Linked DNA regions of Botrimarina mediterranea. The protein of the gene in region 2 interacts with the protein of the main gene of each other region in a pairwise test. Links are inferred from orthologs where the notes say so. Each region holds a gene or a part of one and is shown on either strand. Other genes may lie near its edges.

What was found.
Region 1: the proteins of rplL (region 2) and Spa11_RS12990 interact in binary tests that used the Escherichia coli proteins (3 or more experiments, as listed by UniProt). The link is inferred for Botrimarina mediterranea from one-to-one orthologs.
Region 3: the proteins of rplL (region 2) and dnaE interact in binary tests that used the Escherichia coli proteins (3 or more experiments, as listed by UniProt). The link is inferred for Botrimarina mediterranea from one-to-one orthologs.
Region 4: the proteins of rplL (region 2) and trhO interact in binary tests that used the Escherichia coli proteins (3 or more experiments, as listed by UniProt). The link is inferred for Botrimarina mediterranea from one-to-one orthologs.

The regions. Positions count from the first base shown.
Region 1 is NZ_CP036349.1:3,365,411-3,372,493, forward strand. The notes cover bases 2,950-5,743. They hold Spa11_RS12990 (universal stress protein), read right to left. Parts: upstream 4,678-5,743; coding sequence 4,222-4,677; downstream 2,950-4,221. Other genes in these bases: Spa11_RS12980 (TRAP transporter large permease), read left to right, coding at 2,950-3,776; Spa11_RS12985 (BON domain-containing protein), read right to left, coding at 3,747-4,061; Spa11_RS12995 (CotH kinase family protein), read right to left, coding at 4,869-5,743. Also shown: Spa11_RS12965 (hypothetical protein), read left to right, coding at 1-907; Spa11_RS12970 (TRAP transporter substrate-binding protein), read left to right, coding at 941-1,963; Spa11_RS12975 (TRAP transporter small permease), read left to right, coding at 1,969-2,484; more of Spa11_RS12980, read left to right, coding at 2,484-2,949; more of Spa11_RS12995, read right to left, coding at 5,744-6,647; Spa11_RS13000 (SDR family oxidoreductase), read right to left, coding at 6,851-7,083.
Region 2 is NZ_CP036349.1:5,654,404-5,661,572, forward strand. The notes cover bases 1-2,880. They hold rplL (50S ribosomal protein L7/L12), read right to left. Parts: upstream 1,711-2,880; coding sequence 1,291-1,710; downstream 1-1,290. Other genes in these bases: rpoB (DNA-directed RNA polymerase subunit beta), read right to left, coding at 1-729; rplJ (50S ribosomal protein L10), read right to left, coding at 1,935-2,465; rplA (50S ribosomal protein L1), read right to left, coding at 2,559-2,880. Outside these bases: more of rplA, read right to left, coding at 2,881-3,236; rplK (50S ribosomal protein L11), read right to left, coding at 3,395-3,820; transcription termination/antitermination protein NusG, read right to left, coding at 3,869-4,675; preprotein translocase subunit SecE, read right to left, coding at 4,732-5,163; tuf (elongation factor Tu), read right to left, coding at 5,468-6,667. UniProt on the Escherichia coli protein: The binding site for several of the GTPase factors involved in protein synthesis (IF-2, EF-Tu, EF-G and RF3). Is thus essential for accurate translation.
Region 3 is NZ_CP036349.1:262,787-271,298, reverse strand. Bases 2,645-6,867 are described here. They hold dnaE (DNA polymerase III subunit alpha), read left to right. Parts: upstream 2,645-3,040; coding sequence 3,041-6,667; downstream 6,668-6,867. Other genes in these bases: Spa11_RS01045 (hypothetical protein), read left to right, coding at 6,686-6,867; Spa11_RS01055 (hypothetical protein), read right to left, coding at 2,645-2,909. Also shown: purH (bifunctional phosphoribosylaminoimidazolecarboxamide formyltransferase/IMP cyclohydrolase), read left to right, coding at 1-661; Spa11_RS01060 (FHA domain-containing protein), read left to right, coding at 839-1,534; more of Spa11_RS01055, read right to left, coding at 1,881-2,644; more of Spa11_RS01045, read left to right, coding at 6,868-7,021; Spa11_RS01040 (transposase), read right to left, coding at 7,401-7,856; lepA (translation elongation factor 4), read left to right, coding at 8,097-8,512. UniProt on the Escherichia coli protein: DNA polymerase III is a complex, multichain enzyme responsible for most of the replicative synthesis in bacteria. This DNA polymerase also exhibits 3' to 5' exonuclease activity. The alpha chain is the DNA polymerase catalytic subunit.
Region 4 is NZ_CP036349.1:3,902,654-3,909,719, reverse strand. The notes cover bases 1,269-4,045. They hold trhO (oxygen-dependent tRNA uridine(34) hydroxylase TrhO), read right to left. Parts: upstream 3,189-4,045; coding sequence 2,349-3,188; downstream 1,269-2,348. Other genes in these bases: Spa11_RS14980 (hypothetical protein), read right to left, coding at 3,312-4,045; Spa11_RS14990 (hypothetical protein), read left to right, coding at 1,561-2,145; Spa11_RS14995 (RNA-binding S4 domain-containing protein), read left to right, coding at 1,269-1,399. Outside these bases: Spa11_RS15005 (vitamin K epoxide reductase family protein), read left to right, coding at 1-494; DNA mismatch endonuclease Vsr, read left to right, coding at 634-1,101; more of Spa11_RS14995, read left to right, coding at 1,169-1,268; more of Spa11_RS14980, read right to left, coding at 4,046-4,106; pgk (phosphoglycerate kinase), read right to left, coding at 4,480-5,865; Spa11_RS14970 (aldo/keto reductase), read right to left, coding at 6,088-7,032. UniProt on the Escherichia coli protein: Catalyzes oxygen-dependent 5-hydroxyuridine (ho5U) modification at position 34 in tRNAs, the first step in 5-carboxymethoxyuridine (cmo5U) biosynthesis.

The DNA.
Region 1 (7,083 bases), 2.3 Mb from region 2 along the record:
GACGGTGTCGGGCGTCTCCTTGCCGATCCAAGGAAAAGGGACCGTTACCACAAGTTCTAATTGGCAGCCCTCGCACTACGACGTAGTCCAGATCAGTGGCCTGGCGGTCGTCGATTCCGTCGGCCAGAACGCCGGCGACATCACGGTCGGCGCGGCGGCGGCGGGGTCGCTGAGCGTGACGGACGGCTGGTTAAAGGTCGCCGAGGTGACGACGATCGGCCCGGCGGGCTCGCTTTCCGTCAGCGGCGGGGCGCTGCACACTCCGGGACTATCGAAGGACGCCAATGGCTCATTCTCACTGACCGGTGGAGAACTGCATGTCGATGCGGCGGACTTCGACCTCGTCGTCGATGACGGCACGCTGGCGCCCGGGGCGACCACGGGGGTTCTGCTCATTGCCGGCGGCCTCACTGTCAACGACGGCGCTATCCTCATCGATATCACGCCTCTCGACGGAGCAACGAGTATCCTCGCCCAACACTCGGTAACACTCGGCGGAGGCCTTGTCGTCGACCTCAATGGCTTCACGCCGACGCCGTCCGACACCTACACGATCATCGAAGCGGCCGCGGTGTCAGGGGCCTTCGACAATGCGATCGGTGACCGGATACCAGTTTCCGGGGGGAGCTTCTTGCTAACGATCGACGCCAACTCTGCAACGCTGAGCGATTACCTCGCCTCGCTGCCGGGAGACTTCAACTACGACGGCTCGGTTGACGCCGCCGACTACACCGTCTGGCGTGACGGATTGGGGACCATGTTTACCGCGGCGGACTACTCGATTTGGGCCAGCGCTTTTGGCAGCAGTAGGGGGTTGGCTGCGACTTCAAGCGTACCCGAGCCCTGCGGGTGGCTACTGGCATTCGCGACAGGGGCCGTTAGGCTACTTCCGGGTCGCCGCCGGTGAACCTCTCTTTTCCTTCAAACTAAGTTGTCGGTTGTGAACAAGGCCGCTGCCTCAACCCTCTTCGCCGGCGTTGTGATCGGGGCGTTTCTCGCCACGCTGGGGTACGCGTTCATTGAACGGTCGCAGAACTCCGCCGGCGGTTCGAGTGGCGGTCCGCTGGTGCTGACGCTCGGCCACGGGCTCGACCAGACGCACCCGGTCCACCGGGCGATCGTCGAGTTTGCCGATCGCCTGAAAGAGAAGTCGGGCGGCACGATGACGGTGCAGATCTCGCCCAACGGTCAGCTCGGATCGGAAGTCGAGTGCATCGAACTGCTGCAACGCGGCGCGCTCGCGATGACCAAGACCTCGACGGCGCCGCTCGAAGCGTTTATCCCTTCGATGTCGGTTTTCGGGGTGCCCTACGTGTTTCGGGATGAAACGCAGTTTTGGAAGACACTCGACGGGCCGATCGGCGAGGAACTGCTGCAAGCCGGCAGAGACAGCGGACTGCATGGCCTCTGCTGGTACGACGCCGGCGCGCGGAGCTTCTACACCAAATCAACAGCGATCCATTCGCCCGACGACCTCAAGGGACTCAAGCTCCGCGTCCAAGACAGCCGCACGGCGCTTGAGATGGTGACGGCGCTTGGCGGCTCGCCGACGCCGATGAACTTCGGCGAGCTCTACACGGGCCTTCAGCAGGGGCTCGTCGATGGCGCCGAGAACAACCCACCAAGCTTCGAGACCAGCCGGCACTTCGAGGTCTGCAAAGAGTACTCGCTCAACGAGCATTCGCTCGTGCCTGACGTATTGCTGATCAGCACCCGTTGGTGGGATCGGCTCTCCCCCGAGCAGCAAGCTTGGGTCGAACAGGCGGCCGAAGAGTCGTCTGTCTTCCAACGTCAGCTGTGGCGCGAGAAGACCGCCGAATCGCTAAAGATCGTCGAAGAGGCTGGGGTCAACGTCACGCGTCCCGACAAGGGGCCGTTCATCGAGCGGGTCCAGCCGATGCACGACGCGCTGAAGGGGACGGTCGTGGGCAATTTGATGGAACGGATCAAAGCCGAGGAGTAGGCGCCATGCAACAAGCTTTCTCAACGTCGTGCCGCGGACTGTGTCGGCTGCTGGAGTTTGCCCTCACGGCGATCGTCGCGGCTCTGGTGCTCATCGTTCTGTGGGGAGTGGCGACGCGGTTTCTGTTCGATGCGCCGAGCTGGTGGACCGAAGAGACCGCGCGGCTGCTGCTGATCTGGCTGACGATGCTCGGCGCCCCGGTCGCGTTGGCGCGACACGAGCACTTGGGGCTGGAAGTGTTCGTCGATACGCTCGACCCGGCAACGCGTCGGCGCGTCGCTCTCTTCAGTGAGATCGTCGTGCTCGTCTTCTCGCTGACCGTGCTTCTGATTGGGGGCGGCTACCTCGTCGCCGAGACGCTACGGGCTGGGCAGAATACCCCGGCGCTCAACATCCCGATGGGTTACGCCTATCTGGCGACACCGATCGGCGGGCTTGGCTTGGTGCTGGTTGGCGTCGATCGGCTGTGGCGCCTCCTAGCAACAGCCAGCGACTCTCAGCCGGAGGCGCCGCAACCGTAGTGGACCCGCAAGTCGCCATCCTGTTGGTGTCGTTTTTTGCCCTGCTCGTGTTCGGTACCCCGATCGCTGTTGCGATCGGCGTTTGCGCGGTGCTGACGCTGATCTCGATGGGAGACGGCCCGGCGTTCTACACGGTCGCCCAGCGGATGAGCACCGGCATCGCGAGCTTCCCGCTGCTGGCGATCCCGCTGTTCGTTCTCGCCGGTTTCCTCATGGGCGAGGGCGGCATGGCCCGACGGCTGGTGGGCTTGGCCTCGGCGATCGTTGGAAGGCGCCGCGCGGGGCTGGCCTATGTGAGCACCATCACTTGTATGCTCTTCGGCGCTATCTCCGGCTCTGCCGCGGCGGCGGTTTCGAGCGTCGGCGGCATGATGATCCCCGAGATGGCCCGCAAAGGCTACAGCCGGCCGCTCAGCGTCGCCATCGCGACGACGGCGGCGACAACGGGCCTCATTATCCCGCCGAGCAACATCATGATCGTCTACGCCCTCGTGGCGGGCGGTGTGTCGGTCGCGGCGATCTTCATGGCCGGCGTCCTTCCGGGAATTCTTGTCGGCTTGGCGATCATGATCGCTTGCCGCTTCATCTGCCCAGAGGAACTCGACGACGACTCGTGCGCCCAGCCTTCAATCCTGAAGACCGCGCTGGACGCGCTGCCGAGCCTGTTGCTGATCATCATCGTCCTAGGGGCGATCCTTGGTGGCGTGTGCTCGCCGACCGAGGCGGCCGCCGTGGCGGTGCTTTACGCGTTCCTGCTGTCGGTGCTGGTCTACCGAGAAATCCCGCTGCAGAACCTGCCGCGCATCTGCTTGCAGACGGGGATCACCACCTCGGTCATTTTTTTTCTGATCGCCGCCAGTCAGGCGATGAGCTGGGTGATGACGGCCGAGAATCTGCCGCAGACCGTTAGCGCGGCGCTGCTGGGGCTGTCCGAGAATCGTTGGGTGATCCTGATCATCATCAACCTCATCCTGCTGGTCGTGGGCGCCTTCATGGACATGACGCCCGCTGTGCTGATCTTCACGCCAATCTTCTTGCCGATCGCGGTCCAGCTCGGCATGCACCCGGTTCACTTCGGCGTGATGATGATCGCCAACCTTTGCATCGGCCTCTGCACCCCCCCGGTGGGGACGTGCCTGTTCATCGGCTGCGGCGTCGGCAAGACATCGATCTCGCAGATCGTACGGCCGTTGACGCCACTCATCTTGGCGATGATCGCCGCGGTCGCCGTGATCGCCGCCGTGCCCGACCTGTCGCTCTGGTTACCGCGGGCGATGGGGCTGCTCGAATGACGGCCAATCGGCCGAACGCACGACGAGCCAGTTGACCACCGGCAAGCCATCGCTGAGTCGCGCGGCAAGCGTCTGCGCCATCTGCTTCAAGTGATAAGACGGCACGCTACCGCGCAAGTAGACGACGTTCTCCTCGATCACCACGCTGATATCACTGAAGCCAGCCCCCCAATGGGTCAGCCGAAGCGATTCGAGGAGCGATCCTGAGGCGGCAAGTTGCGCAGCGGTCGATGATTGCAGCGTCTTGATTGTTGCAGGCGCGCAGAGAGTCTTTGTAACGGCCATCAAGCGGGGTCATCCTTGCAAGAATAGAAATACGCATCGATAGACCGAGCCGTGCTGGACCGCACTGGCTCAGGGCGATCGAACGTAAAGAGACAAGTTCAGCCTGCGGCACGGTGATGCAATTGCCGGGCCAAAGCCTGGAGAAGTTAAATCCTCGCTGTCACTCAGTGAGAGAGGCCGCGTGCTTGACGACCAGCACTGGGCAGTCGGCGCGCCGGACGATCTCCTCGGCGACACTTCCCATCAGCATCCGTGACAGGCCCGTTCGGCCGTGGGAGCCAACGACGATCATATCAACCCCCTCTTCCTCGGCGAAGCGAAGCACCTCTTCTGCGGGGTTTCCTTCGAGATCGTGGTGCTCACAGGTCACGCCGGCCACGGTCGGCTGTAGGCTGTTGAGTTTCTGTTGCCGCTCACGACGCTCGCGCAGCTCTACCTCTTCGGAGATGGCGTAACCGTACGGCGCTGTGGTGGCGAAAGCGTCCGCGTGTGACACGCCAACGTGCACGATGTGCAGCACCGCTCCAGAATCCGAAGCAAGCGACGAGGCGAAGCCGAGGGCGGAGTCGCTGGCGGGAGAGAAGTCGGTCGCGTAAAGGATCTTTTCCGCGGTCATGAGGAGCCCCCTGGCGCTGAGCGCCGGTTCGAGATGACGAGTAGGCTCCTCGTTGATCGCGCCGCCACGGGACAGGTCTCTGCCGCTCTTGTAGAAGCGATGACGCCCAGGAGCCGCTCACCCCATTATTCGCTTGGCGGTGACCGTAGTCACTCCGATTTGTACGAACGCGGCGAAACGACGCAGGGGGCTCAATCATCGCTGCGTTCTTTTCGCGGCGGGCGTGACACTTCGGATGGTGCGGCTGGAGGCTCTTGGTAGTTCAGTAGATAACGCGTCCGCGCTTCGGAAAACCCTCGCAGCGAGACGCCGCCTCGGCCCTTCCCTTCGAGGCCTGTTTTCGGCTTCACCGCATCGGAGGAGGTCGCGGCAAGAAAGGCTTCCGTCGAAGTGAGCTTGCGCGTGTCGCGCTCGACCGTGGTGTGTATCAGTTCGCGATACTTGTGCACCTGCGGGCCGAGATGGTCCCATGCCAGCGAATCGCCTGCGATCTGCTGGACGTACTCCAAGTAACGCTCCTTCAGCGCAGGGACTGCCAGCAGTCGGCTGCGTAAGGGCGTGCGGTCGTTATCGAGGCCGACGAACGGGTCGAGATCGACGCTACCATGGTTTGGAGGGCCGAAGCCGTGACCGCCACGACCACCGCGTCGCCCTTCGCCCGACCGATTGCTACGCTCAGCCCGACGGTCCAACGCGTCATCCGGCGGACCAAAACCCGGCGGCGGCCCAAAGCCTTCCGGTGGCCGACCGCGTCCGAAGCCACGAGGTCCCCCAAATCCGGGTGGCCCGCCGGCGCCGTGGAAGGCTTCGTTCATGTCGTGCGGGATGAGGTGGAAGACGCCCTCACCGTCGCGGAAGAGGTAGTAATCGCTCGCGCGAGTCCAATAGCCATCGCTGTTCACTAGCGCCACGTCGAGAGCGAGGAAACGCAAGGCGCCGTCAATATCGAGGATCGGCGCTAGCTCTTCCTCCAAGCGGTCGAGCGGCGTCTCGTTGAGCACACGGCACAGCTCTACCAGCGCCCGCCACGCCTTCTTGCCGTCGCTGGACTTCATCTCGTAGCGCGACTTGTACTCGTCGAGGTCGTCGCCGAGATACCGCAAGCCCCCGTCAGCGCCGGGACTCCCGGGGACCTTCCATCGGGTTCCCTTGGACGAGCCATAACTTTCCTTGAGAAAGACTTTGTCGAACTGCTGCACGTTGGTGTAGAGGCCCCAGCTCTCGCCGTTGATGACGACCTCGACAAAGTTCGCTTTCGGCGCGGGGGTGTATTGGTTGGCGATCTCGGAGTAGAGCACCGTGCTCATCATCGAAGCGTCGCCATTGCCGTTGAGCAGGTTGAGTGTCTTGTACCCGTAAAGACGCTGGCCCGAGTCAACCAGATCGAGCGAGACATTCAGCGAGCGTTTAAAGCTCCTTGGAACCATCATGTAGGACGACATCCCGCGGAAGCGGACGCCGACGCCGGAATACTCCACGCCGTCAACGGTCAGCGTCGCCGGGACTTCGACATCCGTCTCCTTGAACGCCTCGAGCTCGGTCTCCCAGTTGTCCGACTCGAAATCGATGAAGACAGTTCGCAGAACGTCCGTGTCGTAGAGCGGCGCGTCGGCGTAGGGGACGACCTCGCCAGCGTCGATCGGCGGACCGGGTTCAGGGGGCGTCCGGTCACCGCCACCTCCGAAGCCGCCCGGCAGGCCGAAGCCCCCCGGCGGGCCAAACCCACCCGGGCCGCGCCCACCACGCCGTTCACGTTGCGGACGATCGGCGAGTGCTTTGCGGGCGGCTGCGCGTTCGTCGGAGTTGAGCCAACCGTCGTCGTTGTCGTCGAACTCCTCGACAAGCTTGGCCTTCTCACGGCTGGGACCCCCTGGAGGCCCGCCGCCAAAGCCGTCGGGCGGTTGGGCGATGAGCGGCGCCAGCAGGAGAGCGAAGGTAGCGGCCGTTGCGCAGTGAAGAGCGGACTTCATGCGAAGTGCTGGGGTGGTTAGGGAGGTCCAGGACAGGCGTCTGGATTCCCTAACCCGTGGCCCCTGCGAGGGCGCCGCGGAAAAATTGGAGAGGGGGCGAAGCGGTTTGTGGCGCCGCCGCTGGCTTCCGCCCGCGGCTGGGGTCTTTCGCAATGGATTGTTGCACTGCGTTTCCGCGTCTCTGCGCGAGACGTCGTGGCCTATCAGATCGTTGTCGATGAGAAGCCGCCATCGACGACGATGTTTTGGCCCGTCACGAAGGACGACGCGTCGGACGACAGCCACGCCACCGCGCCGGCGAGCTCTTCGGCCCGGCCGAACCGCTTCATCGGCGTGTGCTGGATGATCTGCTGGCCGCGGTCGGTGTAGCTGCCGTCCTCGTTCATCAGCAACCGGCGGTTCTGATCGGCGGGGAAGAAGCCCGGGCTGATCGCGT
Region 2 (7,169 bases):
GGCGATCTTGCCCTCGATCTTCACGACGCTACGGCCGTCGACGATCTTTTGCTTGGTGACCTCGTAAAACGCCTTGAGGATCTCCGAATCGAGACCCATCTTCGAGTCCATCGCCCGCAACAGCGTCACGACCGAAAACTTACCGCTCTGGTCGATGCGGACGGTGATGCTGTCCTTCTTGGTCGTGTTGACCTCGATCCAACTGCCACGCTCGGGGATCACGCGGCACGAGTAGACCTTGCGGTCGCCGGCCTCGATCTCCGAGACGAAGTCGATGCCCGGCGAGCGGTGCAACTGGCTCACCACGACACGCTCGGCGCCATTGATGATGAACTCGCCGCCGCCCATCATCACCGGCAGATCGCCGAGGTAGACTTCTTCCTCGATCGGTTGCTCGCGGTTCAGGCGCAGCCACACCCGTAGCGGCCGGCCATACGTCAGACGCAGCTGACGGCACTCGTCGGGCGTGTAGCGCGGCTTGCCGAGCTCGTAGCGGACGTAGTCGAGGCTGATCGACTTGTCGTAGCTCTCGATCGGGAAAATTTCGCGCAAGACCGCCTCGAGGCCCTCGTCCTTCCGCTTGTCGGGATTCGACCCGTCGTACTGCAGAAAGCGGGCGTAGCTGGCGGTTTGGATCGCCGTCAGGTCGGGCACTTCGTACCCGGTACGCTCGCTGCCGAACGTGCGGACTTCGGGCGTGTAGAGGCGGCGCTGGGCGGTAACGGCCATGGTGGCGGCTCCTTGCGGAACGGGCTTTACATCAAGAGTCGGCGCCCACTACAAGCGGTCGTCCCCCTCAGCAGGGGCGACCACTCATCTCCAAGGGCAGCCCCTTCTCTGCGGGGCGACTCAATCGGAAGCGTTCACGCGGGGATGGCGGATGGAAACTAGGGGCGAAGGGCGTCCACTCGCAATGAGCTTCAACCGATCGCCAAGCAGAGACCTAAGCGACGAATCTAGAAGCGACGGAACTGGAAGCGGCTCGACCAGCAGCCAGGGCGCCAAAAGCGCGTACCCCGAGCCCTGACCGGTCCGAGTCGCAACTCGCCACTCTGGCGAAGCGTTCGGCCGGACCACGGCACGGGGTTGGAGCTTTTGGCGTGCGAGAATCGAATCTCATCCCTGGCAACGTGAGGAAGCGGGGGGCTGGAAAGCCCCACCGGGCGCGCGCGCCGCCGGAGCGGGCGCGTCGCGCCAGTGGGCTTCAGTATCTCGGAACGGAGTCGCTGCGACTAGGCGGCGACGCCGCCGAAGCGGCGCCACTCCGAATCCGAGAGAGCAAAGCCTCGATCACTTGATCGAGACCTTCGCGCCCGCTTCTTCCAGTTCCTTCTTGAGCTTCTCGGCCTCGTCCTTCGAAACGCCTTCCTTGAGCTTCGCCGGAGCGCCTTCGACGGCGTCCTTGGCTTCCTTGAGGCCCAGGCCGGTCGCGGTGCGGACGACCTTGATCACGCCGATCTTGTTGTCGCCGAACGACTCGAGAACGACGTCGAATTCGGTCTGCTCCTCAGCGGGGGCGGCGCCACCACCATCGGCAGGAGCGGCCATCACCACCGCGCCGCCACCAGCGGCCGGCTCGATGCCGTGGACTTCCTTCAGGTAGTCGCTCAGCTCCTTGGCTTCCTTCAGGGTCAGACCGACGATCTTGTCGCCCATCTCCTTGATGGCGCCGGCAAACTCACGCGCTTCCGCCACGGCTTCTTCGCTCATCTTTGCTTCTCTCTTAAAAATCGTTGCTACGGGCCGGCCGGCCCAGGCTGGTCAGATCGGCCTCGTAAGGTCGAACGGGGGTTCGTCGCGTCTCTCGTCGTCCGGATGTGGCAATCGCTGCTGAGGCTGCGCCACAAGCCGAGCCGGTCATTCATTCTTCGCCGCCGCGCCACCTTCACCGACGGCGCCGCGACAAGTCTCTAGCGGGCAGAGGCTGCGGAGAATTACTCCTCGCCACCCTCTTCGTCGCCCTTCTGTTTGATTTGGCTGGCGAGCATCTTCGCTGGACCGAGCAGCTGAGCGGATAGCGTCATCGCCGGGCCCATGATCTGGCCCGAAATGATGCTCAGCATCTCAGCGCGGCTCGGCCACTTGCTGACGGCCTTCACGTCGTCGGCGGACAGCTTCGAGCCGTCGAGCACGCCGCCGGTCGGGGCGAACAGCTTGAATTGCGGCGTCTCGGCGACCGCCATCACTTCCTTGGCCAGGGCCACGACATCCTCGGCGCCCCAGACGACGGCTTGAGCGCCCTTCGCGCCCTCGAACGCCGGCGCCAGCGTGGTCCCTTCGGTCGCACGCCGGGCCAAGCTGTTCTTGACCACCATCATCTGGATGTTCTTATCACGAAGCCGCTTGCGCAAAGCCACCGTGTCGTTGGCTTCCATGCCGACCATGCTCACGAGCATCAGCTCGCCGACGCCGTCCCACTTGGACGCGAGGTCGTCGGTCATCAACTCTTTGACGTACTTGCTCATGGCGAGGGGCCTGAGTCTTGGGGCTGTAGGCTTGAAGGGACGCGAGTCCCGGTGAGCCGCGTCGTCTCGACTGCGGCGAAAAAGCAGAACCGATTACACCGCCAGACGAACGCTGGGGCTCATCGTCGCCGAGATGTAAACACTCTTGACGTAGATGCCCTTTACCGCCGACGGCTTCATGGCGACGACCTTATCGACGAAGGCGGCGATGTTGGCGGCGAGCTTGTCGTTGTCGAAACTCAGCTTGCCGACAATCGCCTGGACGTTCCCGCCCTTGTCATTGCGGAACTCGACCTTACCGGCCTTGTATTCATTAACAACGGTGGCCGGATCGGGCGTCACCGTTCCGGCACGGGGCGATGGCATCAAGCCACGCGGGCCAAGCACCCGACCCAGCGGGCTGATGGTCTTCATCATGTCGGGGGTGGCGATACAGACGTCGAAGTCCGTCCAGCCGTCCATGATCCTCTTCGCTAGCTCGTCATCACCGACATGGTCGGCGCCGGCTGCCTCGGCCGCTTTCGCGGCGGGACCCTTCGCGAACACGACGATCCGCTGAACCTTGCCGATGCCGTTAGGCAGCACGATCGAGCCGCGGACAATCTGATCCGCTTGCGTGTGGTCGACGCCTAGACGCATCGCCACCTCGACCGACTGGTCGAACTTCGCGGCGTCGAAGCTCTTCAGAGTCGCGACCGCTTCGCTGAGCGGCAGCGCGTCGGCCGGCCGCTTCTTATTAGCGGACTTCAACCGCTTACTTACTTTAGGCATCGCTGCTTCACTCCCCGGTGACGGGTGAAAGGCCCTGCGCCAGCTGCCAAGCCGCGTTGGGGCGATAGGGGGGAAGTGTGGTCCAAACCGCCGGCTCACGGGGTCCGGCGTCCCACCTTCGGTGCGTCGCTTAACTCGAATCGACTAATTTGCGCTTTTTAGCCCTCGACCACAAGCCCCATACTGCGGGCCGTGCCGGCAATCATCCGCGACGCGTGCTCCAGGTCGCGGGCGTTGAGGTCGTTCATCTTCATCTTGGCGATGTCTTCCAGCTGGGCCTGGGTCACCTTGCCGACCTTGGTCTTGTTCGGCACGCCGGACCCCTTGGCCAAGCCGGCCGTCTTCTTCAGCAGCACGGCTGCGGGGGGGCTCTTGGTGATAAACTCGAACGAGCGGTCGTTGTAAACGCTCACCACGACCGGGATCATCATCCCGTTTGCTTCGCGCGTGGCGTCGTTGAACGCCTGCACGAACTGGCCGAGGTTCACGCCGTACTTACCGAGCGCCGTACCAACCGGCGGCGCCGGCGTGGCCTGCCCGCCCGGGATCTGGAACTTCGCTTGTCCGACTAATTGCTTCGCCATCTTTGATTCTTCCTCAGGCCGCCGCCCCTCGAGGCGTAAGCCCGCTTGCTAAAGCTTTTCTACCTGCCAGTATTCCAGTTCGACGGGCGTCGAACGGCCGAAAATGCTGATCATTACCGTGATCTTGCCACTCTGCTGATCGATCGTGTCGACGTCGCCCTCGAAGTTCTCGAAGTTTCCGTCGATGACCTTCACCTTGTCGCCTTCGGCGAACTTGATGTTCAGCTTTGGCGCGTCGTCTTCGCCCTGCTCGCCCTCGTCCTTGGGCAGGATCTTAGCGATGTCGGCCGGGCTCATTGGGATCGGCTTGCCGGCCGCCCCCGTGAAGTCACCGATGCCCGACGTCTCGCGGATCGCGAACCACGTGTCGTCGTTGACGTGCATCTGGACGGCGATATAGCCCGGCCAGATCTTTCGTTCGACGGTCTTCTTCTTGCCGCTCTTGAACTCCGTGACCTTCTCGGTCGGGACGATGATCTCGCCGAAATAGCGGTCGATCCCCTCGATGGCCACCTTGCGCCTTAGCGCGTCCGACGCGGTCCGCTCGCGGTTGCTCTGCACCTTGAGGATGTACCACTCAAGCTGGATATCCTCGTCGAACTCGCCGGCGCCGAGCTCCTCGATGGGCCCGGCGGGGGACTCCTCGACAGGCTCGTCGTCGTCCATCTGGGCCTCGAGCTCGTCGAGCTCGCGGATCAACGCCGCCTTCGCCAGGGCCGCTTCGTCCGGGGCCGCCTCTTCAACGGGCGTCGTGTCGACCGCATCGGCATCCGGCAAGCCGCCATCAGCGGCAGCGGACGTTTCGTCCACGGCTTCGGGCTGCTTGGAGTCGGTAGGTAGCGTTTCGTCGCTCAACGTAACCTCGTCTCGGTGGGCCGGCTCGTGGCGGGCCCGATGATGTCAGACACCGCTCAACCGAACAGACCGGCGATATCCGTAAGCATCTGCCCCGACAGCACCCACTTCAGGATCCAGTCGTACAGAAACAGCAGCGCCGCTAGGCCGAAGATCACGAAGATCACAACGCCCGACGCCTTGAACAACTCATTCTGAGTCGGCCAGCTCACCTTGCCCATCTCCGCCTCGACGGCGATGAGGAACTCGGCGAACTTGGGGAACTGGATCAAGCGGAACGCCGCCCAGCCCGTAACGGCCAGGAAGGCCAAGGGGACGCCGATCGATACGTTGTCGCCGAACCCCTCTCCTTCAAGCCAATTCCGCAGCGACCAGGCGCCTGACGCCAGCACGACGCCGATTGCGATCAACGTCCACTGCCGGGCGTAGCGCCCTTGCTTCGGCTTGAAGAGCCTGAGCTGGAACAGTTCTTGGAGGTAAGCGGTCACCGTGTTTGCCTTCGTCGCGATGGCGGTCAATGCCCGCCCTGTCTCGTACCCGCTGGCCATCCCTTAGCCGGCGGCGTGCATCCTGCGGTTGTGTCGCATCCGTCGATCAACTTTCAATCGCGACCGGTCGGCCGCCGGTCAGCAGGGGCGGTGGGACTCGAACTCACAACCCCCGGTTTTGGAGACCGGTGCTCTGCCAATTGAGCTACGCCCCTAATAACAGAAGCCCGAATGACGAATTCCGAATGACGAAGGGGCTACCGCCGCCTATTCGTCATTCGTCATTCGTGCTTCGTCATTACAACTACTCGATAATCTTCGTCACGATGCCCGAACCGACCGTCTTGCCACCCTCACGGATAGCGAAACGGGCGCCTTCGTCCATCGCGATCGGCTTGGACAGCTCGACCACCAGCTTGGCGTTGTCGCCAGGCATGCACATCTCGGCGTCGCCCGCCAGGTTGGCGGTGCCGGTGACGTCGGTCGTCCGGAAGTAGAACTGCGGGCGATATCCGCTGAAGAACGGCGTGTGACGGCCGCCTTCTTCCTTGCTGAGGATGTAAACCTCGCCCTCGAACTTGGTGTGCGGCTTGATCGAGCCGGTCTTGGCCAAGCACTGACCGCGTTGGATGTCCTCACGCTTGACGCCACGGAGGAGGCAACCGACGTTGTCGCCCGCCTGACCCTGATCCATCGTCTTATTGAAGGCTTCGACGCCGGTGACGGTCGTTTTGGTCGGGGCCTCGGCCAGACCGACGATCTCGACTTCCTCACCAACCTTGACCGTGCCGCGCTCGATACGGCCGGTGGCGACGGTGCCACGACCTTCGATCGAGAAGACGTCTTCGATCGCCATCAGGAACGGCTTGTCGACTTCACGAACCGGTTCGGGGATGTACGAGTCGATCGCTTCCATCAGCTCGGTGATGCACTTCTGCGCCTCGGGGTCGTCCGGGTTCTCGTAGGCACGCTTCGAGTTGCCGCGGATCAGCGGGACGTCGTCGCCGGGGAAGTCGTACTTGGTCAACAGCTCGCGGATCTCGAGCTCGACCAGCTCCAGCAACTCCTCGTCATCGACGAGGTCGCACTTGTTGAGATAGACAACGATCTTGGGCACGCCGACCTGACGGGCGAGCAGGATGTGCTCACGAGTCTGCGGCATCGGGCCGTCCGGAGCCGACACGACCAAGATCGCGCCGTCCATCTGGGCGGCGCCGGTGATCATGTTCTTAATGAAGTCGGCGTGGCCCGGGCAGTCGATGTGGGCGTAGTGCCGATTGGGGGTCTCGTACTCGACGTGGGCCGCCGCGATCGTCACGGTCTTGGTGGCGTCACGGACCGTACCGCCCTTGGCGATATCGGCGTACGACTTGAACTTGGCAAGCCCCTTGGCCGCCTGCACAGCGACGATGGCGCCGGTGGTCGTGGTCTTGCCGTGATCGATGTGACCGATCGTGCCGACGTTGACGTGCGGTTTTGTCCGCGCGAAGGTGTCCTTGGCCATCTTTGCTCTCTGAACTCGCTAAGGTAGTTGCTGGAAGGGGTGCTTGTTTGAAAAGCCGCTCTCTGTACTCGTTCCAATCGCAACGGGGCTGGCTTTCGACAACCGCCCTTCTCAATGGCGGCCGCCGCAGAGCTGCTGACGAGACTTGAACTCGTGACCTCGTCCTTACCAAGGACGCGCTCTACCAACTGAGCTACAGCAGCAGGGGGTTGAGCGTTCAGCTGTCAGCGCCCTCCCACAAGGAAAATGGGCGTTCAGCCAACAGCTCGCAGCGTTGCAACTCCGTTCGATTGTGGTTACCGCGTTTAACTCTTTTAGCCGAAAGCCGACAGCCAATCGCCGCCAGCTTCCTTAAGCGGGTGAAGGGAATCGAACCCTCGTCATCAGCTTGGAAGGCTGTTGCTCTACCATTGAGCTACACCCGCAGCTGAGAGGCGAAAGTGGAATGCGGAAAGGCGAGTAGCCCAACGGTCCTCCACCTTCACCAACTGACGAAACCTTC
Region 3 (8,512 bases), 5.4 Mb from region 2 along the record:
GCTCAGCGCGTTCGGTTCGATCCTCGGTTACAACGCCCCAGTCGACGCGGCTTCGGCCGAGTGCTTGGCCGAGCCCGGCAAGTTCGTCGAAGCGATCGCCGCGCCCGACTTCACGCCCGAGGCGATCGAGATCCTCACCACCAAGCCGAAGTGGCGGGCCAACGTGCGGCTGGTGAAGATCGGCGGCGCCGGCGCGTCAGGTAGGCGCCTGATGCTGCGGGCGATCGACGGCGGCTACCTCGCGCAGACCGCCGACGAAGGGCCGGACGAGTTCGACAAGTGGCAGTGCGTGACGGACGCCAAGCCCACCGACGAACAGCTCAAGGACTTGAAATTCGCCTGGGCGGCGTGCCGGCACGTGAAGAGTAACGCCATCGTCCTGGCTCGTGGCGGCATGCTGGTGGGCGTTGGCGCGGGTCAGATGAGCCGGGTCGATTCGGTCGAGATCGCGATCCGCAAGGCCGGCGACCGCGTGCGGGGAGCCGCACTCGCCTCGGACGCGTTCTTCCCGTTCGAGGACTCGATCCAGACCGCCCACGAGGCGGGCGTCGCCGCGGTGATCCAACCCGGCGGGTCCAAGCGAGACCAAGAAGTCATCCATGCCTGCAACCAGTTTGGCATGCCGATGCTCTTCACGGGGAAGCGGCACTTCCGACACTAGCGAACGCAGCGACTTTGCGGATACCTCGCCGCGGCGGCGCATTTGCTCGCTTGTTAGTAGAGAATTGCGCATGATATAAAGGGAACGTGAAGCCCGCCTTCCCGATTCGCTGGCCTGGGTGGTTCTCTCCCTAGGCCGGCGCCCGCCCTATTCCCGCCGCCCGCCCGCTGCTCCGCCATGGCCCGCGTCACGCTGCAAGTGCTCGACGGCGCCGATCGAGGGGCCGTGTTTACCGATGTCGTCACGCCGCTCACGATCGGTCGTGAAGAAGGGAACACGATCCAGCTCAACGACGAGCGGATCAGCCGCTTCCACGTGAAGATCCAAGAGGATCAGGGAAAGGTCGTGCTCACCGACCTGGAGAGCACCAACGGCACGCGCGTCAACGGGCTCGACACTCAGCTCCGCATCCTGCAAGTCGGCGACCTGATCGCGGTCGGTCGCTCGACGCTGCTCTTCGGCGCACGCGAAGAGATCGCCGACCGGGTTGAGGTGTTGCGCGCTCTGGGGGCGCGGGCGCCGAGCGACTCGATGGTCGAGAAGGCGACCGGCCCAATGGAAAGCCGCGCCCAGCGTGTCGACGAATCGGTCGGCGGCATCGATCTGCACTGGGGTTCCGACTCGATCGGCTTCCCCGGCACGCTCCACCTGCCCGGCCCGCCCGACCTGCCCGAGGGGCTCACCCCCGCGCAAGCGGCGCAGGTCGTCGAGATGCTGGAGTATTTCCACCTCCGCACCCGCGCCCTGCTACACGGCGCGATCGCCCCCGACGGCGACGGCCCGATCGCGATCGAGCGCCAGCGCTGGCACGAGCTGATCGACCTGCAAGCGCAGATCGCCCAGTACCTGCGGCGGATCGGCGAAGCGACTTAGCACTACCCTGCGGACGCCGGCTTTACTGGTGGTATGAAGCAGTTCTCTGTTAAAGACGCCGCGTTGCCCGAAGTGCTGGCGGTTGTCACGACGGGTGAACACGACGGGTGAAGAAGTTCACATGATTGAAGACGGGCAAGTAGTGGCTATCTTCTGGCCACCGGGTAAAGCCCCACCTTCTGCCTACGAGGAAAGCCTTCAATTGGATACGTTCGATTAGGCTTCCGATACCATTTTGTAGGAGGCGTCTCCGACGCCGATTACGCGCACCACGCCGTTTCGAGATGGACACCGTAATCGGCGTCGGAGACGCCTCCTACAGAAGCCCCCTGTCCTTTCTGCTCGCTCAATACGGTTCCGGCTGAATCCACTCCTCATAAAGCGCCGGCGGCGTTAGGCCGGGCCAGTCTTCGGGCGTTTGGCCGATGAGTTGGGCGTGGACGAGGCCGTTCATTTCGCCCACCAGGCGGGTATGGAGGATCTTGTTCTCGGGGTTGGCGTGGACCTCGCTGCGGAAGCGGCCGGCCCAGCCAACAGTGCGCGTCCAAGGCTCTTCGACCGCGGTGACGAGCGGCTTGGCGGCGGAGAACGCCCGGTGCATCCGCTCGGTGGCGCGGAAGGTGCCACCGTCGTCGCCGACAATTTTCTTGCCGTCGATCGTGATCTCACGGTCGTCGTAAGCGATGACAACGAGGCGATGTTCATCGCCTGGCGCGTCGAGCCACGCCCGTAGCTTCTCGTCGTGCAGCTTGGCGTCGAAGGAGTAGTTGGCGTCGAGATAGACGATGCGATCGAGCCAATCGGGCAGCGCGTCGTTCCCCTCGATCACGCCCCACAAGAAACTGCCGCCGCCGGAGTGGCAAGCGAGCGTCACCTTCGACAGCGCCGACTTCGAGGGGCGTCCGCCAAAACGCTCACGCCACGCGGCGAGCTTCTCGGCGATGATCGCATTGGCGCCCTCGTGGGTCGCCCGCCAGTTCGGCCACGTCAGGCCCTTCGCCTCCACGGCGATCAGCACGATCCGCTCTTCGGGTAACATCGACCGCAGCATCCGCGTCTGCGCGGCGATGTGCTGGATGCCATGCCGCCAGTGCCGGCCCTCGGCGGGGGCGCAGCCGAGGGTTTCTTCGAGCGTGTTGCCGTTGGGCAGGGCGAAGACGAGCAACCGCGTTGGGCGCCCGTCGGCGCCACCCTGCCCATCATTATTGGTCGGTTCGTTGACGTGGACCCGGATGTCTGGGTCTTCCGCAAGATTCGCCACCCGTTCGGCGAACCAGGGCGAAGCGGTCCACGTGACTTCAGCATCCTGCGCGGTTGCGCGGGGGGCGACTGTTAAGAGGGCGGCGGCGAGGGCGAGGCGGGTGAAGTGGCGCATCGCGGCAGTTTAGCACGGGCGGGGGAATGCCGTATCATGGGGCGGCCGGGACCGGGGACGGCCCGGCTCACAAAATCTTGCTCGCTTCGCTGCTGCCCACTGCCGACCGCCCACTGCCCACTCTGCCTGTCATGGAAGTCATCACCCGCCCGTTCGTTCACCTCCATTGCCACAGCCACTACTCGCTGCTGGACGGGGCGAGCCCGGTGAAGAAGCTCGTCGCTCGCGCGAAAGAGCTGAACATGAACGCGCTGGCGCTCACCGACCACGGCAACCTCTACGGCGCGCTGGAGTTCTACAAGGCGTGCAAGGCGGAGGGGATCAATCCGATCGTCGGCTACGAGGCCTACATCGCGCCGGGGAGCCGGTTCGAGAAAGAGGGCGCCACGCGCAGCAAGGAGGCCGCCTACCACCTCACGCTGTTGGCGAAGGACCGCGCCGGCTTCCGCAATCTCGTCAAGATGGCGAGTCGGGCGTACCTCGAAGGCTTCTATCACAAGCCGCGGATCGACAAGGAACTGCTCGCCGACCACAACGAGGGGATCATCTGCCTGTCGGGCTGCGTGTCGGGCGAGCTCTCACGCAGCCTGCTCTCCGGCGCGTCGGCCGACGAAGCGATGGCCCGCGGCGCCGAGATCTCCGGCTGGTTCAGTAAAGTGTTCGGCGACCGTTACTTCCTCGAAATCCAGGACAACGGCGTCGAGATCCAACGCGCGGCGAAGGAGCTGACGGTCGAGCTCGCCAACCGGCAGGGCCTGCCGCTCGTGGCCACGAGCGACGCGCATTACGTCAACCAGGAGGACGCCGAGGCGCAGGACGTTCTGCTCTGCATCAACACGGGGCGTTTCCGCACCGACACCAACCGCATGAAGATGGAGGGAGATCAGTTCTACCTCCGCGCGCCCGAGGACATGTACGCGGCGATGCCCGACGTGGCCGACGCCGTCGCCCGCAGCCAAGAGATCGCCGACTCGGTCGATCTCGACCTCGAACTCGGCAAGCGCTACTTCCCGACGTTCACCGCGCCGAACAACGACAAGCCCGACATCAAGGCGTCCGAGGCGTACCTGCGCGAACTGGTGCTGAGCGGGCTCAAGGAACGTTACGCCAAGACGCCCGAACGTTGGCAGAATGGCGACGCCTCTACCGGGGAGTTGTCCGACGAAGTGCTCGCCCGCGTCGATCGCGAGCTGGGCGTCATCAACAAGCTCGGCTTCCCCGATTACTTCCTGATCGTCTGGGACTTCGTCCGCTTCGCGGTCGAGAACAACATCCCCTCCACGGCGCGTGGATCGGGCGTGGGCTCGATCGTTTGCTACGCGTTGCGGATGAGCCACGTCTGCCCGCTGCAGTACGACCTGCTGTTCGAACGGTTCCTCGACGAGAGCCGGCTGGAAGCGCCCGATATCGATATCGACTTCTGCAAAGAGCGTCGCGGCGAGGTCATCCAGTACGTTAAAGACAAGTACGGCGAGGCGAACGTCGCCCAGATCGGCACGTTCGGAACCCTGGCGGCGCGTGCCGCCATCAAGGATGTCGGCCGCACGATGTCGATGCCGATCTTCCGCGTCGACCAGATCACGGCGATGGTCCCCGAGCAACTGGGCATCACGCTCGAGAAGGCTTTGGAGACCAGCGAAGAGCTGAAGAAGGCGTACGAGGGCGATCCCGAGATCCGCGAGCTGCTCGACCTCGCCAAGAAGGTCGAGGGCTTGGCTCGCAACGTCGGCACGCACGCCGCGGCGGTCGTGATCAGCGAGAAACCGGTCGACGAGTACGTGCCGCTGCAACGCGTCAAAGGCAAGACGGAAGTCATCACCCAGTGGGCGATGGGCGACGTCGAAGCGGCCGGCCTGCTGAAGATGGACTTCCTCGGCCTCCGCAACCTGACGATCCTCGCCAAGAGCGTCGAGCTGATCGAGCAATCGACCGGCGAGAAGGTCGATCCCTACGAGTTCCCGATCGACGACAAGGAGTCGTACGCGCTGCTCTGCCGCGGCGAGACGAAGGGCATCTTCCAGCTCGAGTCGGGCGGCATCCGCGACCTCTTGCAGCGGATGAAGCCCGACAACTTCCTCGACATCATCGCCACCGCCGCGCTCTATCGGCCGGGGCCGCTCGAGGGCGGCATGGTCGATCAGTACATCGAGGTCAAGCACGGCCGCCGCCCCGCCGAGTACCCCCACCCCGTGATGGAAGAGGTGCTCGCCGAGACGCACGGCGTCATGGTCTATCAAGAGCAGGTGATGCGGATCCTCAACCGCCTCGGCAAGATCCCGCTCTCCGAGGCGTACAGCTGCATCAAGGCGATCAGCAAGAAGAAGCTGCCGATGATCGCCAAGTTCTACGAGGAGTTCCTCAAGGGCGCGCAAGAGCAGGGCCTCGACAAGAAGAAGGCCGAGGACCTCTTCGAGATGATCAAGAAGTTCGCCGGTTATGGCTTCAACAAGAGCCACTCGACGGCGTACGCCCTGATCGCCTACATGACGGCCTACCTTAAGGCGCACTACCCCGTGCAGTTCATGGCGGCGCTCCTCTCGGGCGACATCCCTGGCCGCAACTTCAAGAGCAAGGACGCGCTCGTCGAGCACATCGAGGACTGCGAGCGAATGGGCATCGCCGTCGACGCGCCGACAGTGAATACGAGCAGCGTCGACTTCGCCGTCGTCCCCCACAAGGAGGAGGGCTACAAGCACGACTTCAAAATCATCTTCGGCCTCTCGGCGATCAAGGCGTGCGGCGGCGGCGCGGCCGAAGCGATCGTCGCGGCCCGCAAGAAGGGCGGCCCCTTCAAGGACCTCTACGACTTCTGCGAGCGCGTCGATCCTTCGTCGTGCAACCGCTCGACAATCGAAACGCTTATCAAGGCCGGCGCGATGGACGTCTTCGGCGCGAACCGCGCGTCGCTGATGGCGGGCATCGACAAGGCGATGCAGTCGGGCGCGTCGGTGCTGGCCGACCGCAAGAGCGGCCAGAAAGGCCTGTTCGGCGAAGAGATCGAAGCCGCCGCCGCCCCCGCGCCGCTGCCAGACGTGCCCGAGCTGGACGAGAAAGAGCGGCTCACGATGGAAAAGGAGGTCCTCGGCTACTACCTCTCCAGCCACCCGCTGGCCGAGTACGAGCAGACGCTACGCACCTTCTGCAGCCACTCCAGCACGCAGTGCGGAGGCCTCGAGCACCGCACCGAGGTCGTGATGGGCGGCATGCTCGCCGCGATCAAGATGTCGCACACCAAGAACCCCAAGCCCGGCGCGCCGAGCAAGTACGCCATGTGGGACCTGGAGGACATGGACGGCATCATGCGCTGCATCATGTGGCCCGAGCAGTTCGCCCAGTTCGGGCACTTGGTGACGGGCGACGCGATCGTCGGCATCCGCGGCGCCGTCGACCGCCGCCCCGGCGCTGAGGAGGTGAACCTGATCGTCAACGAGCTGATGCCGATCGAAGAACTCTCGGAGCGGTACACCAGCGGCGTGGTGATCAGCCTTCGCGAAGCGGACGGCGTCGAACGCCTCGAATCGCTACGAGAAATCCTCCGCGGTTACCCCGGCGCCAAGTCGCTCAAGCTCGCCCTAGCGCTCGAAGACGGCGGCCGCGTTCAACTCGACTGCCCGAAGGGCGTGGACCTAACGCAAGAGCTACGGACGAGAGTCGACGACCTGCTAGGCCCCGGCGCCTTCCGCCTCACCGGCGGCGCCCCGCCGCCGAAGGCGCCTACGCCGAAGAAATGGGGCAAGCGCGAACCCGCGCGAGCCTAGTCTCTAAAACTGCACAATATGAAGCCAATCCTTCCCGACCAACTCACACCGCAAAGCCGTAACCGCGAACCAGCAAGTTGGCTATTCACGTATGCCGTGGTGGCATTCGTGATTGCGGTAGTCGTAATTGGAATCTGTGCTATTCGGCTAATTACACACTCAAATAGCTTCTTGGCAGGCGACGAACTATTTGCCTTTGCCATCTTACTTCAAACTACCATCGGCCATTCCCTATTCAATCTATTTCTTACCGTCAGCCTGCTGATACTTAAGCGCTGGCGATCGGCGGCTGTCGTGCTTGCACTTGGACTAACCGCTGCCTCACCCTTGGCAATGCTGTTCATCAGCGAATGAATGTGCTGATCGCATAAATTAGTGCGCAGTTCAGGTTTGCCATTTCGATACGTGTCGCACGTGACTTCTTAACGGCGTCGCGGCGCCAAGTCGCTCAAGCTCACCCTAGCCCTCAGCGACGGCGGCCGAGTTCAACTCGACTGCCCGAAGGGCGTGGACCTGACGCAAGAGCTATGCACGAGAGTCGATGACCTCCTAGGTCCCGGCGCCTTCCGCCTCACTGGCGGAGCCCCGCCGCCGAAGGCGCCTGCGGCGAAGAAGTGGGGGAAGCGTGAACCGGCACGGGCGTAGAGATTTGAGCCGTACGCGCTAGCGTCGGGCGGCGTTAGGGATATGCCGCCATCCGGTGGCGCCCGACGCTAGCGCGTTCGGCTCAGGGCTACTGGCCTTCTAGGACATACATCACGGCGTCCTCTAACGCCTTTTCATGGGGCAATATCTGACAGTCGCCGCCGCGGCTCCAAGTTCTTTCCGCCTTCAGCGGATCGGCTTGTCGGCGGAGACGCCGAGTGCAATTCGCCTTCAATTGACCGCGCACCGCTTGGGGTGAGGCGCCGGCGAGCACCACGACATGGACGTGATTCGTCCGGGCGTTTACCGCGATTAGCTCCCACCCTCGGTAGTGGCAATGCTCACGACATGCCGCTTCGACGGTCTGCCGATCGCATTCGCGCAGCAGAACAGCGTCGTGGACTTGCTTGTTGCGACACCACGTTTCGAGCAGCGGCCGTGCCTGTTTGACGCCGCGGCTACGCTCTCGCCAGCCACGGGCGTCGCCGGGCAGCCAGGTTCCGTAGGTGGTCCAGGTGATCAAGAAGCCGGCGTAATCAGGCATACCGGCATCGTAGTTGCGGCTTTCGCCGTACGCGCTAGCGTCGGGCGGCGTCAGGGGCGATTTCCCACTCGGTGGCGCCCGACGCTAGCGCGTTCGGCTCAAAATCGCGACTTCGTCGCTCTTCCGTCCGAGCCCCCGCCGGGGTCAAATAGAAGGTTTCGGCCCTTTGCCGCCCCGGGGTCGGGGTGCGCGCCGGCCGTGGTACGACGCTCTCTCCCTCCGACGCCCTCCCGAGCCGCAATGGCCGACGCCCCCGCCAAGACGCCCGCCCCTCAGCAGCCCGCCCCGCGCAAGCGGAAGGCCGGCGAGCCGATCGATCCGTCGCGCATCCGCAACTTCTCGATCGTCGCCCACATCGACCACGGCAAGAGCACCCTCGCCGATCGGCTGCTCGAAGTGACCGGCACCGTCTCGAAGCGCGAGATGAAGGAGCAGCTGCTCGACGACATGGACCTCGAGCGCGAGCGCGGCATCACGATCAAGTCGCACGCCGTCTCGATGAAAGTCATTCATGGCGGCGAGGAGTACGAGCTCAACCTGATCGACACGCCCGGCCACGTCGACTTCCAGTACGAGGTGTCGCGGTCGCTGACGTGTTGCGAAGGCGCGCTGCTGCTGGTCGACGCCTTCCAAGGGGTCGAGGCGCAGACGGTCGC
Region 4 (7,066 bases), 1.7 Mb from region 2 along the record:
ATGAGAAGCTCACCGAGGCGCTGCAGCGTTTCGATGGCCAGATCGCCGTCGTCGTGATGCCCGTGCCGAACGAGATCGCCTGCAACCCCTACGTGCAGAAGGCCCGCAAGCAGTCGCTCGGCGCCTGTTACGCGGCCAAGCTAGCGCTCGCCGTATCGACGCTGGCCCCCGATGAGTTCGAGTCCTTCCACGAGTGGATGCTCCGCGGCGACTCGATACCCAACAGCACAGCGTCCTTGATCGAGGCCCGCAATCACGTCGATGGCGACAAGCTCAGCCGCGCGCTGGTGGATGAAGACGGCTCGCTCGCCGCGCGCGTGAAGAACCACGTCGCGCTCTCCGCCGCGATCGCCAAGCAAGGCCGCTTCGGTCTGCCGGCGCAGATCCTCGGCAACAAAGTAATCGCGGGGCCCCCCGACACCGTCGATGAGTTGTGCGAGACCTGGGCGGAGGCGTTTGGGTTACAGACGCCAACGGACCCGGTCCCGTTCTAATCCGATGGCGAGCCCACGATGTTAATCGTGGGTGGGAAGTGGGTACCAAGCTCACACCCACGATTAACATCGTGGGCTCGCCGTCAATCGTGATAGTGCGTTAACGTGAGGGTTCGACGAATCTCACCACCGCCCCACTATGCCCACAGCGCGCATCGCTAAACCGTCCGCCGAGCGCAGCCGTACGATGCGGGCGGTGAAGAGCCGCGACACGAAGCCCGAGTTGCTCGTCGCAGCGCTGCTCGATGAGTTGGGCGTCGCTTACCGTCGCGAAGTCGCTGCGCTCCCCGGCAAGCCCGACTTTGTGATCACAGGGCGGGGCCGGGTCGTCGAGAAACGCGGCCGCCAACCGCTGGCGCTGTTCGTGCACGGCTGCTGGTGGCACGCCCACGACTGTCCGCGCGGCGCCCGAACGCCCAAGACGAACCGCGCCTACTGGACCGCCAAGATCACCCGCAACCGCCGCCGCGACCGCCGCGTCACCCGTGAACTGCGCGAGCTGGGCTACTCCGTCTGGACCATCTGGGAATGCCGCCTCAAATCACGCCGCCTTCCCCCCAGGCTCACCGCTCGCTTAAAAGACTACGTCGTGAGCCGTCGGCGCTAGCCGCGGCCACGTCTCCTTGGCAATGGCCCGCGAATCAACTCACCATTCCAATCACGCTCGCCTCCCGATGTCGCACGCCAATCAAACGACGATCCACCTCGACCAATTCCTCAAAGTCCAAAACCTCGTCGGCACCGGCGGCCAAGCGAAGCAAGTCATCCAGGGGGGCGAGGTCCAGGTGAACGGCGAAGTCGAAACCCGCCGCCGCCGCCAACTCCGGCAGGGCGACGTGGTTCTCTTCGAAGGGGAGGAGATGGTGGTGGTGTTTGATGATGACGAGAGCGAGCACGTGTCGTAGGGCAGGCTCTGGCTGCCCGCTTGACGCGTGCCCGCCGATCTTGGAAGGTGAAGGTCCGCCCCACGATCGTCGCCACAATGCCGAGCATCGTGATAAAGTGCCAATGGCTAGCTGTGGTGACGGCAATCGAACGTTAGTCCGTTAAGCTTGGAGGCATTCCGATGAGCGCGCTTAGGCTGTCTAAACCTGCTGCGGTCTCGGCTGGTCTCGTCATCGCAGTAGCGGTAGCGATGATCGTTTACCGCGAAGCAGCCGCTTCTTCGCGCGTCGATGACGGAGTTAGATTCCGTAACGCCATCAACGCAACGCTACATGCGAGTGTGAACACGCAGCCTCAGGGCGTGGCCGTCATTCTCCCGCCTACGAATGACAAGCTGGCCGGATTTGTAAATCCACTTTCAGACGAAGCGCACATTCGCAGCGTCCTCAATCAACGCGATTGGCAAGAGAGCAGCCAATTTCAGCTTCTTCTCGAGCTGACTCCCTCCGCCTTGCCAGCGGAAAAGCAAGGAAGCTCGGAAACGATGGCGGCGACTGTCTTGCTGAACCATTATTTCGGCGGACTGGAGAAAATTGGGCTTAGTCGCCGAGGATCGCAGGGGGTTGTCATCGGAAAGGTGCAATCTTCTCGTAACGAGTGGCACGATCCCATGGGTAATTTTTATGTTGACGGTGCGGTCTTCGTTTCACCCGAATCGAAGCAGGCCATCGTGATTGGGCATATTCGCGCGCACCTGTCTAACTGACAGCTTGGAAGGTGCGATTGCATCGACACCCTACGGCGCCGTGTCCAATGCCGGACTTCTTCGTGTCCTTTGTGCCCTTTGTGGTTCAAAACCGAGGTGCCTACCAGCGCCGCCGTTCAGACGATCTTTCCGTTGGTGAAAGGGGGCTGGCGTCTCATGATGGCGAGAGAATCGGGACGCTACCCGCGGCTAGCGCCGACGGCTCACGCCTGCCGCGCGCGCCAGGCTTCGGCCTCGGCCCGTTCGTACACGGGGCGCGATCCGAGTTGCTCGCCGGCTAAGCGGTCGGCGGCGTCGGTGGCTTGGAGGTCCCCATCGACGGCGACGCGGTCGTCGAACACAAAGCACTCGCCCGTGTAGTGGGCGGCGCCGCACTCCTCGAAGTACTTGAGGATGCCTCCTTCGAGCTGGAAGACGTTCTTGAAGCCGGCCCGTTCCATGTAGGGGCCCGCCTTCTCGCAGCGGATGCCGCCGGTGCAGAACATGACGACCGTCTCTTCCTTGCGGTCGTCGGGCAGGGCGTCCACCGCCTTGGGGAAGTCGCGGAAGTGAGCGACGCCAATCGGCTCGGCGCCGGCAAAGGTTCCTAACGCGACCTCGTAGTCGTTGCGCACGTCGAGCAGCGTGACGGGGCGTCCCTCGTCGAGCCACTGCTTGAGCTGCTTTGCCGGCAGCTTGGGCGAGGTCCGCTGCGACGGGTCGATCCCCTCGACGCCGAAGGCGATGATCTCACGCTTGAGCTTCACCAGCATCCGCCCGAAGGGCTGCCGTTCGGTGTAGCTCTCTTTGATATCGAGCGCGCCGACTTGCGGATCGGCTTGCAGCACGGCGACGAACTCATCAACCGCGGCCCGTGCGCCGGCAAGAAAGAAGTTGATCCCCTCGGGGCTAAGCAAGATGGTCCCCTTGAGCTCCAGCCGACGGGTGAGTGCACGCAACGCTTCACGACGCTGCGTGAGCTCATCGAGCGGCGCGAACTTGTACGCCGCGATGTTGACGATCGGCGGCGACATTTCGGCGTTAGTAGAAGACAGTTCGCTCATGGGTTCGAATTGTACCCAAGTAGTTGTTGGCGTGCTGCCCCGACGGCTCGGCTCCCTGAGTCCTTCTTCGTGCCTATTGTGCCCTCGGTGGCTAAGTCATCCAAGAAGTAAACCAGCGTCGCCTCACCATTTATGGCCTGCGTGGCGTTTCAAGAACTCTGTCGGCAGCGCTAGCGCCGCGACCGCCAGGTCGGCGACGATCGCCCGGCCCTTCGTGAGCCACGCCGCGGCGAACGCCCATAATGCGACCCATTCCATCCAGAACAGGAAGCGGTAGTCGTTGAAGTACGCCTTTAGCCAAGCGGGCATGACGAGGTAGGCGCCCATCGCCGCCATGCTGGTGAGGATCACCAGGCCGCTCGCCCAGTAGATGAGGTTGCGTTCGAGTTCGTGTGAGTCGAGTTCTTCGGCGGGCTCTTGTTGCGATCGCTCCCTCAGCCAATTGGGCACGAGCCAAGTGAGCCAGCGCCAATTGGGCCAATGATAGTTTGGGAAGTGCACCAGCGAGTAGAACGCCAACGTCAGGAACAGCGCGGCGCCGAACGCCATGTGCATGTACCCCACCCACGATTGCTGCTCGAGCGGGTTCTTGCCGGCGTCGAGCGGGAAGAGGGCAAGGCCCAATGCGGAGATACTGCCGAGGTTCGCCGAGGCGTTCTCGATCCAGTCGTGGCCGCGGTAGCAGTAGAGGAAGACGCCCATCGTAAACAGGGCGCCGACGAACACGTCCCGCGCGGGCGTGTGGTAGTAGGCGCTCATGTTGTCCTGCACCGGGACGCCAAAGACGAGCCATGCGCCGGGCCAGAGGAGCAGGGGGAGCGCGAGGCCCGTGACGCCGACCGCGCGGCGGATGGAGAGGTAGGAGACGACGAGGGGGTCGGCGGCGCTGTTCTTTAGTTCGCCGTTCTCAGGTTGCATGTCGTCGCCGCTTGCGCGCTTTCCCCCTCCCTTTTTAGGGAGGGGTTAGGGGAGGGTCAGCCGTGTCCAGTATCGCAAGGGTTGCCGATAAGTGAATTGCCGAGCAGTTCGTTCTGTGGGAGGTGTCTCCAGACGCCGCTTACGGTTTGCTGGCTGAACACGACATGCTGCGCGAAATCGGGGTCTGGAGACCCCTCCCACAATTGTGCTGTATAGCCAATGCACACCGTTCTCTTTGGGAACGGTTAGACCCTCCCCTAGCCCCTCCCTGAAAAGGAGGGGAATTACTGCTCGCTGCGCTCGCATGAAAGAAAGGCCGTCGTCGCACTTGCGACGACGGCCTTGGTCGTTAGTCATTAGCGAACGAACAGCTTCAGTCCTTCGCCGCTTCGCGGAGCGCCACGAGGTACGGCACCGGCTCGCTGCCCAGGGCGTTGAGCACCGTGCCGCCGGCCGTGAAGTTGTGCGTGACCCAGCTCTCTTCGCCGTAGAGCTCAAGGGCTTTGCCGCCCTCGCCGCCGCCGACGTAGACGTTGATCCCGGCGTCTTGCATCCGCTTGAGCTCGGGGACCCACGACTTGGTGCCGTTCTCGAACCGTGGGTCCTCGAACATGCCGAAGACGCCGTTGTGGAACGCCACCGAGCCCTTCGGGGCGGTCTCGATGAACTTGGTCACCGCGTCGTGGAAGTGCTGGATCGACTTGGGGCCGATGTCGAACTGCTGGTCGCTGGGCGAGAGTTCGTCCTTCGCTGAGCCGTCCTCGATGACCGAGTCGCACGGCACCGTGAACGTGATGCCCTTCTCACGGCCGTCGGCGACAATCGCCTTGGCCTGCTCGACGCGCGCCGGCGGGATGTACCAGGGGGCCTTCGAGTTGGCCGGGTCTTCGGCGGCGCCGAGGCAGACGGGCTTGTCGTCGAGCTCGCCGATCGCCTTGCGGATCGCCATGGCGAGTGAGCCCGATGCGAAGATCTGCTTGATCGTGCCGCGCGAGATCATGGCTTCCATGTCGTCGAGCTTGTCGATCTTGATGCCGCTGAACACGGCAAGCGCCGCCTTGAGGCACTGCTGCATCGGGCCGTCGAACTCGCCGGCCGCGTACTTGCCCAGCGCGACGCGCTTCATGGCGGCGGGCACGGCGACGCTCGACGCGTCGAGCGAGCCGGCGCTGAAGGCCTCGTGGACGTAGACCGTACCGACCTTCTCGGCCAGCTCGTTGGCGAGCTTCGCCAATTGCGGCGCGAGGTCGGCGAGCTGCTCGGGCTTCGCCTTCCAAAGGACGCGCTCGATGTCGTACTTGCGGGTGTTCTGCAACACGATCACGTCGCCGGGCTTAGCGGCGGCGATCGCCTCGGTGACGGCGGGCGTGACGGTCGTCGTCGCTGGGTCGAGCCAGTCCTCGATCATCGGAATGTTCGTACCGAGCAACTCGCCGAGACGCTTGGCGACCTTGTCGAGCGACTTCTCGGGCTCACGGCCGATGTGCCCGAAGACGACCTGGACCCAGCCCTTCTCTTGGCCGTACTTGAGGGTGTCGGCCATCGAGCGGAGGCGGATGTCCCCCTCGCCGACCTTGGCGCCGGGCTTAGCGTCGGTGTCGCCACGCACCAGGACGACCGTGCCCAAGGGCAGGTCGGCGAGCGAGTCGAGCCGCGGCACGTCCGTCAGGTAATCGTTTAGCGAGAGGTCCGGATTCGCCTCGCGACCTCGGACGACGGTCTCGCAGAAGGCCTTCATTTGATCGGGGGTGACGCTCATGGGGGCGTTCCTTCGACAGGGGGTGGGCAGGTTGATTTGGGGTCTGCGCAGCAACGTAGCACAGAGCGCCCCGGCGGTTGAGGGGGCGGGGCGGCGGCGGAGAACTCCGCCAGCAGAAGCGACCTGAGCCGTGGGCGGTAGCCCTCGGTGGATTGCTGGTACCAGCTTCCCACCGAGGGCTAACGCCCACGGCTCAGATCAAATGAGGTAGCGACCCGTATCCTACGCGTTCACCGCGGGGTGCTTCGCCAAGAGCCGGAGGATGTCGTCGATCTGCTCGGGCTTCTCGAAGCCGATCGTCATCGCGTCGAGCCACTCGTGCTGCTGGGCGTAGGCGATGCAGCGGTCGCGGTCGTCGGCGAGCTGGCCTTCGCCGATGATCTTCATGCCAATGATCGTCTTGCCGGCGGCGTGGGCGTCGGCGAGGACCGCTTCGACCTCGGCGGGCGACGCGTCCATCTTTACCCCTTCGGGGTTCGTACGGGCGAGGATCACCTCGACCCAGTCGGTCTGGGCCGCCGTCTTTAGCGCGCCAAAGTCATGGCACGAGACGCCCATAGCCTTCACTTGTCCACGAGACTTGGCGTCTTCGAGCGCCGCGCGGTACGGCTTCATCTGCTCGGGCCACTTCGCATCCATCAAACAGTGCAGGAGTACGATGTCGACGCGGTCGGTCGAGAGCTCGTGGCAGAAACGTTCCAGCGCACTCTTGGTGACCTGCTCACGGAACGCGGCGGACGTGTTGGCCTCGGGGCCGTCGTAGCGCCACCACAGCTTGCTGAGGATCGTCACCTCGTCGCGCGGGATCGTTCGCAGGGCCTCGCGGAAGTAGAGGTGCGTGCCGTAGAGGTCGGCGAGGTCGAAGAAGCGGACGCCGCGGTTGTAGGCGTGTTGAATGAGCCCGACAAATTTCTCGAAGCCCAGCCGCGTCTGGTTTGATTGCCGATTGCCGCCGGCGACGCCGGTCCCCTGGGCGAGCCGCGTGGTGCGGATGCCGGTGTTGCCGAGCGTGACCATCGGCGGCGGCGGGACGGCGCCGAACTCTGGCTGCGCAGCGTTCTCGGCCGTCTTGCCGTGGGCGAGGGCGCCGACACCGAGTCCCGCGCCGATGCCAGCAGCGGTACCCAAGAATCGGCGGCGGTCCAGTTCAATGGTGGGGTCGCTCATGGCGTCGCTCCAAAAGGCGAAAAGGGCGTGGTAT